Regions from separate parts of the Rummeliibacillus sp. JY-2-4R genome, predicted to be linked through region 2. Evidence: riboswitches for the same ligand, from Rfam matches in the RefSeq annotation. Region 2 holds a riboswitch; each other region holds the start of a gene.
What was found. Region 2 has a riboswitch for S-adenosylmethionine ahead of metK (methionine adenosyltransferase). Riboswitches for the same ligand answer to the same signal wherever they lie in the genome.
Positions count from the first base shown of each region.

Region 1: linked by a shared signal. The riboswitch ahead of ACWV26_RS01495 (MetQ/NlpA family ABC transporter substrate-binding protein) and the one ahead of metK (methionine adenosyltransferase) in region 2 are both predicted to bind S-adenosylmethionine.
Region 3: linked by a shared signal. The riboswitch ahead of ACWV26_RS01645 (methionine ABC transporter ATP-binding protein) and the one ahead of metK (methionine adenosyltransferase) in region 2 are both predicted to bind S-adenosylmethionine.

Region 1 covers NZ_CM132623.1:312,578-319,144, reverse strand. Annotated here, with positions in the region: gene ACWV26_RS01515 (carbon-nitrogen family hydrolase) at 1-474, opposite strand, end outside; gene ACWV26_RS01510 (aminotransferase class I/II-fold pyridoxal phosphate-dependent enzyme) at 637-1,818, shown strand; gene ACWV26_RS01505 (alpha-hydroxy acid oxidase) at 1,839-2,993, shown strand; gene ACWV26_RS01500 (YezD family protein) at 3,186-3,347, opposite strand; SAM riboswitch class I at 3,729-3,838, shown strand; gene ACWV26_RS01495 (MetQ/NlpA family ABC transporter substrate-binding protein) at 3,924-4,748, shown strand; gene ACWV26_RS01490 (methionine ABC transporter ATP-binding protein) at 4,811-5,830, shown strand; gene ACWV26_RS01485 (methionine ABC transporter permease) at 5,830-6,501, shown strand.
Region 2 covers NZ_CM132623.1:3,066,160-3,072,726, forward strand. Annotated here, with positions in the region: gene ACWV26_RS14940 (MFS transporter) at 1-392, shown strand, start outside; gene ACWV26_RS14945 (YiaA/YiaB family inner membrane protein) at 451-894, opposite strand; gene metK (methionine adenosyltransferase) at 1,199-2,392, opposite strand; SAM riboswitch class I at 2,667-2,783, opposite strand; gene pckA (phosphoenolpyruvate carboxykinase (ATP)) at 2,983-4,569, shown strand; gene ACWV26_RS14960 (hypothetical protein) at 4,825-5,316, opposite strand; gene ACWV26_RS14965 (alpha/beta hydrolase family protein) at 5,292-6,077, opposite strand; gene ytkD (RNA deprotection pyrophosphohydrolase) at 6,061-6,528, opposite strand.
Region 3 covers NZ_CM132623.1:328,055-334,621, forward strand. Annotated here, with positions in the region: gene ACWV26_RS01635 (Y-family DNA polymerase) at 1-1,211, shown strand, start outside; gene ACWV26_RS01640 (YolD-like family protein) at 1,240-1,575, shown strand; SAM riboswitch class I at 1,954-2,053, shown strand; gene ACWV26_RS01645 (methionine ABC transporter ATP-binding protein) at 2,177-3,190, shown strand; gene ACWV26_RS01650 (methionine ABC transporter permease) at 3,180-3,872, shown strand; gene ACWV26_RS01655 (MetQ/NlpA family ABC transporter substrate-binding protein) at 4,090-4,929, shown strand; gene ACWV26_RS01660 (hypothetical protein) at 5,063-5,698, opposite strand; gene ACWV26_RS01665 (L-threonine 3-dehydrogenase) at 5,944-6,567, shown strand, end outside.

The DNA of each region.
Region 1 (6,567 bases), 1.3 Mb from region 2:
TAATGCGTGAAGGCGAAGCCATTCTGGAAAGCGAATATCGTAGCAAATCACACCAGCTGCTTTTACATCGCCTAGCTCAAAGTTGTTTTTCCCCTCGCCTGCTGACAAGTATAGATGTTCATCCATTAAGCGGAATAAATGTGCTTTATCATATTCTCCTACAATTTCCCCACGATCATTTACGGTATACATCGTATTGAAAAAGTCCTCACCTTTTTTAGTCGCCACAGAACCACCTATAATTTGAATATGAAGCTCTGTTGCTAATGATTGAAGGAATTTCTTCGTCCTTTCACCATTTATATCAGCTAATTCCTCTAGTTTTTCTAACGCATAACCCGTATTCCACATTTCAGGTAAAATAATAAGCTCGGCCCCACTACTCGCTGCTTCACGGATAAATGATTCTGCTCTTGTAAAGTTTTTTTCAACATCACCAAATGCTACATTTAATTGAATACATCCTATCTTCATTTTCTGCACCACCTATAGACATTTTTCTAAAAAGGTTATAGTATTTTCACTAAAACTAATTATTTTTTTAATCAATTCTGAAAAGTCACTTTTATACTATTCTATCTATATATAATTGAAATGTATAGTATTCTCACTTAAACATAATAGGAGGAAAAATTGATGGAGTTATCTAAAAAGCTACAAAGTTTACCAAAGCAGTTTTTTGCAAATCTTGTGAAGCAAGTTGCAATCGCAGTTGCAGAAGGCCGTGATGTTATAAATTTAGGACAAGGAAATCCTGATCGACCAACACCAGAACATATCGTAAAAGCTATGCAAGAAGCAATAGCAAATCCAGAAATGCATAGATATTCACCTTTTCGTGGAATACCTGAACTAAAAAAAGCAGTTAGCACATTTTATAAACGCGAATACGGTGTGTACATCAATCCAGATACAGAAGTTTCAATTCTTTTCGGTGCCAAAGCAGGCCTCGTTGAACTACCAATTGGAATTCTAAATCCTGGTGATACGATGCTACTGCCAGACCCTGGCTACCCAGATTATTTATCAGGTGTGACATTAGCAGACGTTCAATTTGAAACAATGCCACTTTTAGCTGAAAATGACTTCCTTCCAAATTACAGTTTGCTTTCTGAAGACATCAAAAAAAGAGCCAAGTTAATGTATTTAAACTATCCTAACAATCCAACAGGTGGCGTTGCTACCAAAGAATTCTACGAAGAAACAATCAAACTAGCGAAAGAGAATAATATCGCTGTCCTTCAAGACTTTGCTTATGGTGCCATTGGCTTTGAAGGCAAAAAACCCGTTAGCTTCTTGCAATTAGAAGGTGCTAAAGAAGTCGGGGTTGAAGTTTACACATTATCCAAAACCTATAATATGGCAGGTTGGCGCGTAGGTTTTGCGGTTGGTAATGCTCAAATGATTGAAGCACTAAACTTAATACAAGATCACCTTTTCGTTAGTCTATTCCCTGCCGTACAACAAGCTGCAGTGGAAGCGTTAACTGGCGACCAATCTTGTGTCTCAAGACAAGTTGATATGTATGAAAGTCGCAGAAATGCATTAATTAACGCATGTCAAAATATCGGTTGGCCTGTAACAGCACCAAAAGGATCCTTCTTTGCTTGGCTTCCTGTACCAGAAGGATTTACAAGTCAACAATTTGCAGACCTTCTATTGGAAAAAGCAGATGTAGCAGTAGCTGCTGGAAATGGCTTTGGAGAGCATGGCGAAGGATATATTCGGATTGGCTTATTAGTAGATGAAGAGCGACTAGTGGAGGCTGTTAAAAGAATTGAAAAGCTGAATCTATTCAAAGAACTAGCAAAAAACTAAATATCAAGGAGGCAAGTTTAATGGCTCAACCTACAAATCCAACAAATGTGGATTTACTAGTCAAAGATCTTTCACCAGACGATACATTTCCTATTTCGTTTGTTGAACTAGAACGAGCTGCAGCTAGCGTCTTACCTAAGAATCAATATGGATATGTTCGCTCCGGTGCTGGCGGCGAACAAACATTACACCAAAACCAAAGTGCTTTCCAGAAGTATTCCATCATTCCTCGCTATTTAAAAGACGTTTCAAAGTTGGATACATCGATTGAGTTATTTGGCAAAGAATATCCTACCCCTTTGTTAGCAGCTCCGGTAGGCGTATTACAAATGATTTCACCAGAAGGCGAGTTAGCAGTTGCACGTGCATTGAAGGATTTAAACATACCTTATATTCAAAGTACTGTCTCAAGTTACTCCATTGAAGAAATTGCATCAGCTGCTCCTGACTCATCTAAATGGTTCCAATTATATTGGGCACCTTGTGATCCAGAGATTTCTTATAGTATGGTAAAACGCGCAGAACAAGCAGGCTACGAAGCAATTGTATTAACGATTGATACGATGATGCTTGGTTGGCGCGAGACTGATATGCGTAACCAGTTCTCTCCTATTAGCGAAGGGTATGGGAAAGGAAATTGGGCAACCGACCCAGCTTTTCTGAAATCAATACCAAACAATGATTTAAACTCTATTATCGAAGGAATACTTGCAAACCTGCATCATCCGACACTACAATGGGCAAATATCAAAGAACTAAAGAAACGAACGACATTACCTGTATTAATAAAAGGCATACTTCATCCAGAAGATGCAAAACTTGCTTTAGAAAATGGTGTAGATGGGATTATTGTTTCCAATCATGGAGGTCGTCAATTGGATGGTGTGATTCCAAGTATCGATGCACTTCCAGCAATCGTAGAAGCGATAAATGGACAAATCCCTGTATTATTTGATAGTGGTATTCGGCGAGGAACCGATGTAGTGAAAGCTTTAGCACTTGGAGCAAATGCCGTCCTAATCGGTCGTCCCTTTGTCTACGGACTAGCAATCGCTGGAGAAGAAGGGGTCAAACGTGTTTTCTCTACAATTCTAAAAGAAACAGAAGTCACTCTATCTATGGCAGGCATAACTGAAGTAAAACATGCAAAAGAGTTAAGCATTGTAAAACAATAATTTAGACGATAAAAAATCAAACAAATGGTGTGTGGATCAAGCTTTTTTAGTATGATTCACACCTTTACTATTTCAGATATATAATCCTTTTTACCACTCACACGTCGAAAAAAGCCACATAACCCCAATCAAAGAAATGTAGTTCTTTGATTCGGATTATGTGGCTCAAGTTTTCCAGCCAACTGGCATGTGCTATTTTGATTTTGATTTGTTAAATCTTTGTTTTTCAATACGATTTATTTGTACGATGATTCCATCTTGAATCGTTATATGCACTTCACCAAATTGTAATCCTTGGACCGCTTTAATAATGGCTCTAATTTGTTCTGAATCCTCGTTTAACTTTTGAGTCATACAAATTTCTCCCCTTTACAATAGGTTACTATTAAATAATTTAATCGAATCCCCTTTTCTTGTAATTTATTGTAATTGCCTGAAAATGAAAAGTCAATATTAATTCTTATAATTCCTAGTTAAATACTAGTGAATAATATAATTTTACTAGATATTTATTAAAATTTTGTAATGAGTAACAGCAAGTAAACAATTAATAATAGCAAAACCATTAAAACATTTAGTTTAATAAATTCATTTAAACCAGCAAATATCCGCATTCCCTACAAAAAGGCATTTAAAATCCCTACTATTCTAGGTGGAATTATACAAAAAATCATTGACTATACTGAATTTTTGCTGTAGATTGAATTATCATAAAGTTTTTAATTAAATAAAAACCTCTTATTAAGAGTAGCTGAGGGACTGGCCCTATGAAGCTCGGCAACCTTCTCAATCATGGAAAGGTGCTAAATCCTGCAAGACGTGCAAAACGTTTTGATAGATAAGAGAGGCGAACTCCAAAAGATGAAGCCCCTCTTGCTATTAAAAAGGGGGGCTTTTTTTAAATTCTTTAAATTAAAGGGAGGAAATCAAATGAAAAAATTTAGTTTCGCATTGATCTTATTATTACTTGTAGCGATTGTTAGTGCTTGTGGCAATAGCGAAAAAACAGAAGACAGTAAAACTGCTGCATTAAATACCAAGAAATTGGTAATTGGTGTGACAGCAGGACCTCATGAAGAAATCGCGGAAAAAGTAGCTGAAATTGCTAAAAAAGAAGGATTAGATATCGAGTTAAAAGTATTCTCAGATTATGTATTACCAAACACAGCATTGAGCGAAGGTAGCTTAGATGCAAACAGCTTCCAACATGTTCCGTACTTAAAACAATATAACAAAGACAAAGGTGACGATCTTGTCGCTGTTGGCAAAACCATCTTAAGTCCAATGGGTATCTACTCTAAAAAATACAAGAACTTTGATGAGATTCCAAATGGTTCAAAAATAGCTATTCCGAACGATCCAACAAATGGCTCTCGCGCATTAGAGATTTTAGCAAAAGAAGGATTTATCACATTAAAAGATACGGGAAGCGATCTTCCAACAATCTATGATATTGATGAAAACAAAAAGAATTATAAATTTATCGAACTAGAAGCTGCACAAATTCCAAAACAATTATCTGAAGTTGCAGCAGCAGCAATTAATACAAACTTTGCTTTAGAAGCAGGTCTAAACCCTAAAAAAGACGCCATCTTGGTTGAAGGTGCTGATTCAATTTATGCAAATCAAATTGTTGTACGTAAAGAAAACAAAAACGACCCAACTATTAAGAAATTCGTGAAAGCTTATCATTCTGACGAAATAAAGAAATTCATAGAAGAGAAATATGAAGGCTCTCTTATCCCTTCTTGGTAGAAGTTAATTAGAATAGATTGCCATCTTTGGCGGTGGCAATCTCCTTAAAAAGGAGTAATATGATGATTAAATTAGAGCATGTTACAAAGAAATTTACCGTTAATAATAAAACGATTACTGCAGTAGATGATGTCAATATTGATGTCAAAAAAGGAGAAATTCACGGTGTAATTGGTTATAGTGGCGCTGGGAAAAGTACACTTATTCGCTGCGTAAACTTACTTGAAAAGCCAACAAACGGTGATATATACATAGACAACGAAAAAATTACTAATCTCTCGCCTCAGAATCTCCGTACAGTCCGAACAAAAATCGGTATGATTTTCCAAGGGTTTAATTTGTTAAAAACAGCTACGGTTTATGACAATATTGCACTTCCACTTAAACTATTAGGCTTTGATAAAAAAGAAGTTAAAAAGCGGGTTGACAAGTATTTAAAAATTGTCAATTTGGAAGACAAAGCAAATAACTATCCAGCTCAATTATCTGGTGGTCAAAAGCAGCGTGTTGCTATTGCTAGAGCATTATCTCAGGAACCTGAAATTTTACTAAGTGATGAGGCGACAAGTGCTCTTGACCCAGAAACAACAGATTCCATTCTCGATCTTTTACTTAAGATTAATAAGGAATTTGGGATTACAATTTTACTCATTACTCATGAAATGAACGTTATTCAAAAAGTTTGCGATTATGTGTATGTATTAGAAAGTGGCCATATTGTTGAACAAGGATCTACGATTGACTTATTCACGAATCCACAACAACCTACTACAAAAAAATTCTTAAACACTATTTCACAGCGTAACTTATCCAGTTCATTAATCGAACAACTAAATGTAACAGGGAGCGTTACTCGCCTTACCTTCGTTGGAGAAAGTACAGGTAAACCTGCATTAGCTGAAATCAGTAAGTTATTTAATGTTACGCCAAATATTTTAACGGCAAATATTATTGAATTGAAAAATGGTGTTGTTGGTAATATCGTCGTCCATTTAAATGGAGATGCACAAGATGTTAACAAAGCACTTCAATATTTAGAGGGACAAGGTGTCCGTACAGAAGAATTGCGGGGTGTAAACTAATGGATCGTTATGAAAAATTTATTGATCAATGGCTACCTATCATTTGGAAAGCTATTTTAGAAACGTTCCAAATGGTTGGGGTTTCTCTAGTATTTGCAGTTGTGATTGGGATTGTTTTAGGAATTCTTGTGGTTCTAACTAGACCAGGACAAGCTTTAGCAAATAAATTTGTTTATCAAATTTTAAATTTACTCATTAATATCGTTCGTTCTGTTCCATTCATCATATTATTATTCTTTATCTTGCCTTTTACAAAATCAATTGTCGGTACAACTATAGGTGTTCGTGGTGCAATTGTTCCGCTTGTTATTTATACAGCCCCTTATATCGCCCGCTTAATAGAATCTGCATTATTAGAAGTAGATGCTGGTGTAGTAGAAGCCTATACAGCAATGGGAATCAAAACACGCCATATCATCTGGAATGTTATATTACGTGAAGCAAGACCTTCCATTATTTTGGCTCTTACAATTTCCACCGTTAGTTTAATTAGTGCAACAGCAATGGCAGGTATGGTCGGTGCTGGTGGTCTTGGTGATCTCGCATACCGTTTTGGTTACTTACGTTATGAAGTAGATGTTATGTATGCGACAGTTTTCTTATTAATTGTGATTGTTCAAGTGGTTCAATCCCTCGGCAATCGTTTAGCCGCAAATTTAAAAAAGGATTAAGAGTTAGCAAAATAATAAAGGGTGTGGATAAAGTATTTCAAATACTTATCCACACCTTTTTATCAT
Region 2 (6,567 bases):
AAGTTGATAATCGCTGGCTGCTATTTTACTATTATGGCCTTCGTGGACTATCATTACTTTTCTTACCAATTGCTCTAAACAACGGTTCGGTTACGTTACTCATTATCTTCTCCGTTTTTTATGGACTCGATTGGATTGCGACCGTCCCTCCTACTATTGGTCTTGCAAGACGGGAATTTGGTAATAAGAAAAGTGCCATGATGTACGGCTGGATGGTTGCATTTCATCAAGTAGGTGCAGCAGTAGCAGCTTTTGGTGGTGGTCTTATTTACAACATTTTCGATTCTTATACTTGGGCATTCATGCTTTCTGGAGCATTTTGTGCATTAGGTAGCTTATTCGTCATATTATTAAAAAAACATAATCCAAAGGAAGAAGTCATTTTACCTTAATATATAAAAAAAGAGCTTTGTTGGAGTCATCCTTCAAAGCTCTTTTGTATAGATTTAATTACTCTTCCTCATCTTCATTCATATCATTATAAAATTGAATTGCTTCTTTATCCTTCTGTCTATTAGCAAAGTCTTGACGATCTCGAATTTCTTTTGACAGTGCAAAAGACGTATACATGACAAAAATGATTCCTAACCAATAGTACCCTTTCTCAACTAATTCCCAATCTGTATTCCAAACACTAATCATCCCAATACCAAACGATGCAACCACTGATAGCCAACATAACGCCAAATATTCTTTCGAAACTTTAATATTCTCTCTTTTATCTCGTATTGTTTTAACAAGGGAAAAAGAAGAGAACGTAATCCATCCCAATATAATGGTGTAAAACCCTTGCTCAACTAGCATCCAATCTGTATTCCAAATGGCAATTAGAACAAATGCAAAGCCAATTAAAAATGCTGCCCATGTTAAAAAGAAGAATTCATTTGACCTCATCTTCCGAATCTCTCCTGTCATGTCTTCTCACTATTACCTTATTCGTGCTTTTGATCGAATATGATTGGCTGAATCGAAAGAAGTCATTCACTTATTTTCTTTAAGAGTTAAAATAGTATAACCTTTTTCAAATAATGAGCATAAATATGTTTTTTAATTATATTTAAGGTAATGACACATCCTTTTGTTGTTGAAATCTAAAAATGCCTTCCAAACAAGAAAAGACCCTATAAGGTAGACATATTATGTATGTCTACTTTATAGGGTACATTTTAGATAATTCTATAGATTATTTCATTTCAGATTAAGAGAATCTTGCTTTTAAGACTTCTACTTTGTCTGTGTTTTCCCAAGGTACGTTTAGATCTGTACGACCAAAATGTCCATAAGCTGCTGTTTGTTTATAGATTGGACGGCGTAGGTCAAGCATTTTAATGATTCCTGCTGGACGTAAATCGAAGAATTCACGCACTGCTTCTACTAAATCACTTTCTTTAACTTTGCCTGTACCGAATGTATCGATTGAAATAGAAACCGGTTGTGCTACGCCGATTGCGTATGCAAGTTGGACTTCTGCACGGTCAGCTAAACCTGCTGCAACAATGTTTTTAGCAACATAACGAGCTGCATAAGCACCAGAACGGTCAACTTTTGTAGCATCTTTACCAGAGAAAGCACCACCACCATGGCGAGCATAACCACCGTAAGTATCTACAATGATTTTACGGCCTGTTAAACCTGCATCTCCTTTAGGTCCACCGATTACAAAGCGGCCAGTTGGATTGATAAAGTATTTCGTTGTTTCATCTAGTAATTCAGCTGGTACTACTTCAGCAATTACTATTTCTTTTAAGTCTTTTTGAATTTGCTCTAATGTTACTTCTTCATCATGTTGAGTTGAGATAACAATTGTATCTACTCGTACTGGTTGGTTGTTTTCATCATACTCAATAGTTACTTGCGTTTTGCCATCAGGACGTAAATAATCTAATTGACCTGATTTTCGTACTTCTGTTAAGCGTCTTGCTAGTTTGTGAGCAAGGCTAATTGGAAGTGGCATTAACTCTGGTGTTTCGTTACAAGCATAGCCGAACATTAAACCTTGGTCCCCTGCACCAATTGCTTCAATGTCTGCATCTGTCATTGAACCTTCACGAGCTTCTAATGCTTGGTCAACGCCTTGTGCAATATCAGGTGATTGTTCACCAATTGCAACAAGTACTGCTAAGTTTTCAGCATCGAAGCCATATTTACCGCGAGTATAGCCGATTTCTGAAACTGTATCACGTACGATTCCTTTAATATCCACATAAGTAGATGTTGTGATTTCACCTGCTACTAGTACTAAACCTGTAGTAACAGTTGTTTCACATGCTACACGTGCATTTGGGTCTTTTGCAATAATGGCATCTAAGATGGCATCTGAAATTTGATCGCAGATTTTATCCGGATGACCTTCTGTTACGCTTTCTGAAGTAAATAATCTTCTGTTTGACATTTGGTTTCCTCCTATTATAACGAGATCCTAGAAAAGATACGGTACTCATTACCCATGTCCGTTTAAACTGTTATGCTAAACGCCAAGCCAGCATTTATTGCTGCTTTTTAACACGAGGATATAGAAAGTGCCAGTACATAATATAAATAGTATTCAACAAATCACATATAATAATGAAGCAAATCAAATTTGCTTCTATGTTATTTTTGAAAAAAAAAACCTTTCGCTCATCGTAGTCCAATGAGGAAAGGATATGTTTCGTTAGCACCTTTCACTCTTATCGTTCAAGGAATCATCCTTGCATCCAGATTAGCACCAGCGCATTACGTGAAAGATAATGCAGGTTGCCGGGTTTCATAGGGCCTGACCCTCCACCAGCTCGGGATAAGAGTATCCGTTCTATTGCATATAGTAAGTGATATTTATTTGAAAGTCAAACTATTTTATATTCAATTAAAAAAAATACAAAATCTAAAAAATAATTCATAATTAGTATAGATTATATATATAAATGTGTTATACTATTTCCAGAAACCGATAACTAAACCCTTTTGTAGGGGAAAACTATAAAAAGGATGGTACTTATAAAGATGAATTCAGTAGAAATTGCGAATGAACTGAAGGATTTATTACAAGGTCAAAACATTCAAAAGCAACTTTCAGTCCCACAACTAGTAGAAAAAGCGACTTCACGTGGAGAAGCAATTTTAACAGCTGAAGGTGCTGTTCGTGCAGTGACTGGTAAATATACAGGACGTTCTCCTAAAGACAAATATTTCGTTGAAGAAGAATCATCTAAAGATCAAATTCATTGGGGTAAAATTAACCAACCTATTTCTTCAGAGGTATTCGATTCATTATATAACAAAGTAATCAATTATTTAAAACAAAAAGAAGAAATTTTTGTTTTTAAAGGCTTTGCAGGTGCTGATCCAAAATCTCGCTTAGCAATCCAAGTTGTAAATGAATACGCTTGGCATAATTTATTTGCTCACCAATTATTCATTCGACCAACTGAAGATGAACTTACTACGCACGATGCTGATTTTACAATTGTGTCTGCTCCAACATTTAAAGCAGATCCTGAAGTTGATGGTACAAAATCAGAAACTTTCATCATCGTTTCACTTGAAAAACGTATCATTTTAATTGGTGGTACAGAATATGCTGGAGAAATGAAAAAATCAATCTTCGGTATTATGAATTACCTATTACCACAACAAGGCATTCTTCCAATGCATTGTTCTGCAAACGTCGGAGAAAATGGCGATGTTGCCCTATTCTTCGGTTTATCTGGAACAGGTAAAACAACATTGTCTGCTGATGGAAATCGTAAACTAATCGGAGACGATGAACACGGTTGGTCTGATACTGTTGTATTCAATATTGAAGGTGGTTGCTACGCAAAAACAATCAACCTTTCTCCAGAGAAAGAACCAGAAATTTATAACGCTATTAAATTTGGTACAGTTTTAGAAAATGTAATAGTTGATCCTGAAACTCGTATGCCTGATTATGACGATGTATCACTAACACAAAATACTCGTGCAGCATATCCAATTCAAAATATTGATAATATTGCAGAACCATCTGTTGCAGGTCACCCAAAAACTGTTATCTTCTTAACAGCTGATGCTTTTGGTGTGCTACCTCCAATCAGTAAACTAACAAAAGAGCAAGCAATGTATCACTTCCTATCAGGCTTTACTTCAAAAACTCCTGGTACAGAACGCGGCGTTGTTGAACCAGAACCAGTATTTTCTACTTGCTTCGGTGCTCCATTCTTCCCATTACATGCAACTGTTTATGCAGAATTGTTGGGTAAGAAAATTGACGAACATGAAGTTAATGTTTTCTTAGTTAACACTGGTTGGTCTGGTGGTAGCTACGGTGAAGGTAGCCGTATGAAACTTTCTTACACTCGTACAATGGTACGTGCAGCAATCGATGGCAAATTGAATGATGTATTTACTAATCAAGATCCATTCTTTGGTCTTGCATTGCCAACTGAAATTGAAGGAGTTCCAACAGACCTTTTAAATCCACGTGACGTATGGGCTGATAAAGAAGCTTATGATAAAAAAGCAACTGAATTAGCTGGTATGTTCCATGAAAACTTTAAAAAATTCGGTGCAGTTGCTGAAGATATCGCTAAAAAAGGTGCACCAATCGTTTAAAGTGAAACTTTAATCAGTTGTGGTTCTTCCATCCCCAACTGATTGTTAGTTGAACCAATCTGGCTTTTACGGGCAGTTATCTACCACCAATGCTTCTGCCTTGAAGTGGTATCCTACTGCCCGTTAATGCGGGATAATAATACTAAATCGCTTCGCTTACAACCTAGCGTTAAAACCTATAAGTAATCCATAAATCGTTAAAAACCCCTAGTAGTCTACACTACTAGGGGTTTTTTGTTACTGCACTCTTTACTTCTAATCAGTATCATCTGGTACAAATTCAGAAATCAATTGGAGTTTCTCAAACATCGCTACAATCGGCTCTGCTTCCTCGGTCGTTACTTGGTTAAAGAATATTTCTTCGCCATAATTTCGAATTTCAATTCCTTCTCTCATTTCTTCATCATGAAAAAGGATGGAAAACCATTTGAGTTTTCCATCAATTTGTGGCTCGTTTTTAAAGTATTCTCGTGTTTTATCATTTAGCATAACGATTTGTGTCTTAACAAGACCTTCATCCCGTGATACACAGCTGATTTGTTCTAGCTCTTTTATTGCTTGGTTTTCTTCTTTCCAATTTTGTATTTGAACTTCCGTATAGGGATCAGTATAATTTGTCCATAATTCTAGCCAATAGGGATATTTCTCCCCAAAACTCAATTTGTCATTCGCAAACTTATCCGGATTAACCCTTGCCTTAATATAGCCCACCTGTGTCACCTCTACGATTGTTGTATCTTCATCCATTGGCAGGCACCATCTACCACTTTCCGATTAACCTCGCCCGGGAAAAAATGAGTAAACTCTGGATAGTACCAAGTTTCTACATGTTTATTGAAAGACTTGAGGGCATTTTCCAAAAGCTGTGCATGTTTGAATGTTACATTCATATCTAACATGCCATGAATGATTAATACCGGTGCTTTAATTTCAGCTATTCGCGAAATAGGTGTTCGTTCTTCATAGGCGGAAGGATTTTTTTGAGGCGAACCACCTAATACACGTTTCATCATCCTCCGCATATCAACTCTTTCTTCATATGTTAACTCTAGATTTGAAACGCCACCCCATGTGACGATAGAGGTAATATCATTGCGCAATATTCCCGTCCATAGCGCCATGACGCCACCTCTTGAAAAGGCAAAAATATGAATTCGTTCATTACAGACAAAACGTTTTAATACATCGACTGCATGAATCGCATCATAACGATCATTTCCACCGTATTCGTCTCGGCCTTCTCCACCCCGTACACCTCTATAATATGGTGCAAAGACGATGAATCCATGAGAGGCCAGTTGGGCAATACGAGCTGGACGTACCATTCCCACACTCTGAATTCCACCGCGTAAGTATAGAATACCATCCGATTCTGCTTTCATAATAGGAGTAGCAAGCAAACCCTTTACTCTCAATCCCTCTGACCAATAGGTAATTTCCCTTAACTTTACGTTAGGATTTGGTGATGGATAATCTCTGATATATTCAATTTCACCATTTATCTTCACGTTCGCTCACCTTTTCCAAAATCTTCTTCATCCCTAAATCTTTCATATGGAAACTTAATTGTCTATTTTCTAAAAACTCTTCTTCAGTCATGAGTATTGCGCCATTTGTTTCCTTGTTTGGATGATTATGATCAATACTTTGAACAGTCGCTGTAAAAACTGCTTTTGTAAATGGAATTGTTTCTTGAACCATATAGGTTGCGAGCCACTCAATATCGGTGATTTCTACACCCGTTTCCTCCATTACTTCCCTTTTAGCTGCTTCTTCTAATGTTTCACCTGCTTCTACTTTACCGCCTGGAAATTCAACACCACGTTTAGGATGCTCTGTAAGCAACCATTTCCCTTCAAATTTTGCCAAAACTAATACATGTTTGGGACTTATACTAAATGCGTTTTTTTTAAAAGATAACTCACAACCGTTACCATTCAAATCTGTATATGTAAACATACCTACGTTCACTCCCTTATTATAATTAGTGTAACGAAG
Region 3 (6,567 bases), 1.3 Mb from region 2:
AATGCTTTTATGCTAGTTGTATGGCATCTTGGGCTCATTTGGATGTACTAAAAGAGGCCATCGCTGTTGTAGGGAATTTTCAGCAAAAAGGTAGTATTGTTCTTGCTGCTTCTCCGCTTATGAAAAAACGATTTCAAGTGAAGACAGGAACAAGGGTTTATGAAATACCGAAGCATCCAGATATTCATTTGTTTGAACCAAAGATGGAATACTTTGTCCGCATGTCCGTCGAAATTACAAAGCTACTTCATAGCTATGTACCAAAGGAAGCAATTCATGTATATAGCATTGATGAAAGTTTTGTTGATCTCACAGGGACAGAGAAACTGTGGGGAGATCCGGTTGAAACAGCACACAAAATCCAAGAAGAACTTTATCGGCAATTTGAAATACCAAGCACTGTAGGAATGGGACCGAATATGCTTTTGGCAAAGCTTGCTCTTGATTTAGATGCAAAAAAAACGGGTTTCGCTAAATGGGACTTTGAAGATGTGGAAAGAAAGCTATGGCCTGTTACACCTTTGTCGAAGATGTGGGGGATCGGACATCGAACAGAACGTACGCTGAACAATATGGGGATTTTCTCTGTTGGAGATTTGGCTCACGCTGATTTAGCGACATTAGAAAAGAGATTCGGCATTATGGGCAATCAACTTTATCATCATGCATGGGGAATTGATTTGTCAAAGGTAGGCGAAGCACCACTTGTAGAAGGGCAAATTAGTTATGGTAAGAGCCAAATATTAATGCGCGATTATAACACTAAAAAGGAAGTGCTCGCAGTGCTCCTGGAAATGTGTGAAGATGTGGCGAGAAGAGCACGAGAAGCCTATAAAGTAGGGCGTACAATCACATTAGGTATTGCTTATAGTAAAAATGCCTTTGGAGGAGGTTTTCAGCGTTCACATACAATTGATGAAGCCACCAATGATACGATGGCTATTTATCACGTTTGTCAGCAAATATTAAGCGAACAGTACAATGAACGCCCAGTGCGCCAAATAAGTGTTAGTATAACAAAATTAGAATCAGAACATTCTATGCAGCTCAGCTTTTTTGATACATCCCGCTGGAAGCGCCGTAAGCTTGGTGCTGCAATGGATCACCTCCGAACACATTATGGCTCAACAGCGGTGTTGCGAGCAGTATCGTATACAAATGCAGGAACAGCAGTGAAGCGCTCCCAATTGCTCGGAGGTCATAAGAAGTAATTGGAACTTACAAAAGGAGGTATCCTATATGTTAAGAGATCGTGGGAATATTAAGTGGACGGCTATGATGTTACCAGAACATGTACAAAGACTGCGAAACTGGCAACAGGAGACAAAGCAAATTGCGAAGCCGATATATGACGAATGGACATTGCAAGCATTAGGAGAAGAACTCATGCAAGCATATTGTGGTCAGAAAGAAGTACTACTAGAAGTTTGGCATCAGCAGGCAAGTACTGAGTACAGAGGAATCATCACAGCGCTCAACAACGAAGATAAAAAACTATGTCTGTATAATATAATAAAAAGCCAAACGAGCTGGATTGAAGCAGAATTAATCCTTCATGTTCGAATATTTGATTAGAAGACACAATTCAATATTCAATAGTAGTAAGGCTAGTCATGGAAAAGTTGAAGTAATAGTTAATGATATTTTTAATTTAATTTCAATTAGCAATTTTTAGTGTACTAAATACCTATCCAAGGATTAAGGACACCGAGATATCGTGCCGCTAGAAAAAGTTAGCAAAGGGATGCAGACACAAAAGAAGTGACTCGGTTTCCTAAACGAAGCATGCAATCTCATTTCAAACAATACTTGTAATGTATAAATTAGTGGGAATATATTTTTTATATAGAAGAGAAAAATATTTTAAAATAGTTTACTTTTTCTAAAAATTCATTGACAAATGACGTAAAAGTAAATAATATAAATATCATAAACTTACAACTTAACAAATGGAATTTATCAAGAGTGACTGAGGGATAGGCCCGATGAAGTCCAGCAACCCCCACTAGGGAAGGTGCTAATTCCTACAGAATTTATTTCTGAAAGATAAATGAACGTCGATCATAAAGATACATCTTTCAGTTGAGAGATGTATCTTTTTTAGTAAAAATAGATAGTTTTCCGATAGAATAAGAGGATTTTAAAAAGCAATTTAACAAAGATTAGAGGGATGTATATGCTGGAAATACAAGAGGTATCAAAGGTTTACAAAACAAGAAAGAAAATAGTAACTGGTGTAGATCATGTCTCTTTAACTATTGGAGATGGAGAAATATTCGGAATAGTAGGTTATTCTGGAGCGGGTAAAAGTTCACTACTACGCTGTATTAACCTACTAGAACAACCAACAGATGGGCGAATATTAATCAATGGACAAGATTTAACAAAGTTAAAAGGAGAAAAGCTTCGTCAAGCACGTCTGAAAATCGGTATGATTTTTCAACACTTTTACTTAATCAGCCAAAAAACAGTTGGTGAAAATATTGAATTTGCTTTAAAAGCTGCAAAAATACCAAAGGGAGAGCGAGAGAAAAGAGTAAAGGAACTTCTCGAAATGGTTGGCCTAGCGGATAAAAAAGACGTATTTCCAGCACAACTAAGCGGCGGTCAAAAACAACGTGTAGGTATTGCAAGAGCATTAGCAAATAATCCATCTATATTATTATGTGATGAAGCTACATCAGCACTTGATCCGACAACAACCACTTCGATTTTGCGATTACTAAAAAAAATCAATCGTGAACTCGGTATTACGATAATTTTAATCACACACGAAATGGACGTCGTGAAAGAAATTTGCGACAGAATGGCAATTATGCAGGATGGGAAAGTAATAGAAGAAGGTTCTGTTTATGATATTTTCGCTGAGCCTCAAAAGCCATTAACAAAAGAATTCATCAGTAGTGTCGTGTCGTTCGATATTCCACAAGAGATTATGCAAAGTGTCACAGGACAAGTTGTGAAGATTCTATTCAAAGGTAGTGTAGCAGGTGAAGGAGTTATTTCAGATATGCTTCAACAGTTTGAAGTGCAAGGGAATTTCCTTCATGGCACTATTGAATATATTCAAGAAAGACCGCTTGGCATCTTCCTAATGGAGTTAAAGGGCCAAGTAGCAGATATTAATCGCTCGATTACTTATATGGAAAGCCGTGGCGTAACAGTGGAGGTGCTAAACGATGTTATTTGATCCAAGTCATTTTACTGAAATGCTACCAGATATTTGGAAGGCGTTTGGACAAACAATTGAAATGGTGGGCATTGCCTTAGCGATTGCGTTAATCATTGGTTTACCGCTGGGGCTCTTGTTATTCATCACAAGTAAGGGACTATTTTCAACAAGTAGAACAGGATTACTTGGAAATCGTTTCGTTAATGGAGTAGTTGGTTTTATCGTCAATCTTGTTCGTTCAATTCCATATATCATCCTATTAGTAGCACTATTCCCATTCACGAAATGGCTAATAGGCGACACAATCGGACCAATCGCAGCGAGTGTTTCTTTATCCGTTGCATCCATCCCATTCTTCGCGAGACTTGTTGAAACATCTCTACGTGAAATCGATAAAGGGGTGATTGAAGCTTCAATTGCTGCTGGTGCAACTCGTTGGATGATTATTAAAGACGTGCTACTTCCTGAAGCGAAATCAGGCGTTATTCAAGGGATTACAATGACAATTATTAGTTTAGTTGCATACTCAGCGATGGCCGGCATTATTGGCGGTGGTGGTATTGGTGACTTAGCCATCCGCTTCGGTTATTACCGATACGACAACACCATCATGATCGCAACAGTTGTCATCCTAATCATCATCGTCCAAGTAATCCAAATAGCAGGCGATACAATAGCAAAAGCAGTAGATAAAAGATAAAAGCGGAACACGCCCGTAAGGGAAGATAGCCTAAAGGCGCGACGTCGTGTCGCAACGGCTACCGGGTACACATCCTGTGCACCCTCGAGGGGCTGGCGTGTGGAGCTAGATAGAGTTAAAAGCGGAACACGCCCGCAACAGGGAAGATAGATGGAAAATCGCTATTATAGGATTTTTTCTATATAAATTAAAGAACATATAAAATGGGGGTTTTACAATGAAAAAAATTTTACTAACAATTTGTTTGCTAGTAGTAGCAACAGCTCTTGCTGCATGTGGAGGCGGAGATAACGCAAAAAAAGATACAAACAAAGCAACAGAAACAAAAAACATTAAAATCGGTGCAACAGCAGGCCCATACAGTGATATGTTAAAAAAAGCAATCGTTCCTGAACTTGAGAAAAAAGGCTACAAAGTAGATGTAGTAGAATTCAGTGATTATATCCAACCAAACAAAGCATTAGATTCAGGCGATATTGATGCAAACTTATTCCAACACTCAGTGTACTTAGAAAACTTCAATAAAGAAAATGGTACAAAAATTAAAGGCCTAATTATCGTACCAACTGCACCAATGGGTTTCTTCTCTAAAAAATATAAAACAGTTGACGAAATCAAAGCTGGCTCAACAGTAGCAATCGCCAATGACCCATCAAATGCAGCACGTACTTTAAAATCTTTACAAGAACAAGGCTTAATCAAAATTAATGGTAAAATTGATCAATTAAAAGCATCAACTAAAGATATTGAAGAAAATCCAAAAAATCTAAAATTCCAAGAAATCGAAGCAGCAGGTTTACCACGTGCAGTGGAAAGTGCTGACTTAGTAGGTGTACCAGGAAACTTCGCATTAGCAGCAAACATGAAGTTAGAAGATGCTGTATTCCTAGAAAATATGCCTGACCAATTCCGTAACGTTGTAGCAGTTCGTGAAGCAGATGAAAACTCACAACTATCAAAAGATTTAAAAGCAGTAGTAGAATCACCTGAATTCGAAAAAGTAATCGATACAGACTTCAAAGGCTTTGGTAAACCTGAATGGATGACAAAAAAATAAGAGTTAAGTGAGAAAAACACCTTGAACATAGACAATACAAAAGTCTAAGTTCAAGGTGTTTTTATATGCAAAAGTAAACAAAAAGAGAGGAAACAGTCAGGCTAAAGAGGATAGAACTCTCTAAAAAAGATATTCACTTAATCTTTTCTCCCAACTCATGAAAACTATGAGCGAGTAGATACTTTTGAATGCCTCGTGCTTGTTTAATAGCTTCAGATGAATGATGTTTAAAATTTATTTTATCCTGCTTTTTAAAGGAGATTAAACTTTCAATTGAGGACAACATCCATTTCTCCGTTAGGTTTGGCATTAAAGCATGTGCTTGTTCAAAATTTCCGAAGTACGCCTCACTATGGGCAATCATATAACTTTGATAAGGTTCCTTGGCGATTTTCTTTGCTTCGGTTATTGCCTGATCATAATTGTTTTCGAGAATAGCGAGTAATGATGCATAGTTGTGCTGTACATAGGGCTGTTTATATAAAGTGATGATTTTTTGAAGAGCCTCTCTTTGCTCTTCGATTGTTTGATTGGCGATGGCGTAAGGGTAGGCATAAATGGCACGATGTTTATTTGCATTAAGGAATCGATCCACAGTTTTTAAATTATTTGTCCAAAGTAATGCATTGAAATGAGGGTACATAGTAAATGAAGCAATATAAAGGAAAAGAACGATGAATATGAGCCATTTAGGGATCTCCATTAATAATAAAAATGTACAAGCAATAATTGCGATTAAATAAATGAACGTTAATTTCCATAATTGCATGAATTTCACTCCTTTTAAAGACATTATAATCTCAATTTTCTAAAAAGTCTTATTCCACATGTGTACATTGTTAAAAAACAAATATTGTGTTTTTAAAAAATACATCATATAATAACTTTAAAGAAAATGTTGATGTTTATTGTGTTTGTAAAACTACAATTGTGCATCCGAGAAATACAAATGTATTTTAAAACCAAATGTACATTCCTGAAATACAAATGTAGCCGTTAGAAGGAGGAAATAAGATGAAGAAAATTATGATTACAGGTGCATGCGGACAAATTGGTTCTGAGCTAGTAGCAAAACTACGTAAAGAATATGGTAATGAGAACGTATTAGCAACAGATATCAGAAAAGTATCAACACAAGCAGGACCTTTTGAAGTGCTTGATGTGATGGATGCAGAGCGTATGCATAATATTGCAAAAGACTTTGGTGCAGATACTATGATGCACATGGCGGCATTACTATCTGCAACAGCAGAGGAAAAGCCATTATTTGCTTGGAATTTAAACATGGGTGGCCTTGTGAATGCATTAGAAGTTTCTCGTGAATTAGGTATGCAATTCTTTACTCCAAGTTCAATCGGTGCATTTGGTCCTTCAACACCAAAACACAATACACCACAAGATACGTTACAACGCCCAACAACAATGTATGGTGTAAACAAAGTGGCAGGTGAATTATTGTGTGATTACTACCACACACGTTTTGGTTTAGATACTCGTGGTGTTCGTTTCCCAGGTCTTATTTCAAACGTAACGCCTCCAGGTGGTGGTACAACAGATTATGCTGTAGATATCTACTATAAAGCCGTCCAAGAAGGTAAGTATACATCTTACATTGCACAAGGAACTTATATGGATATG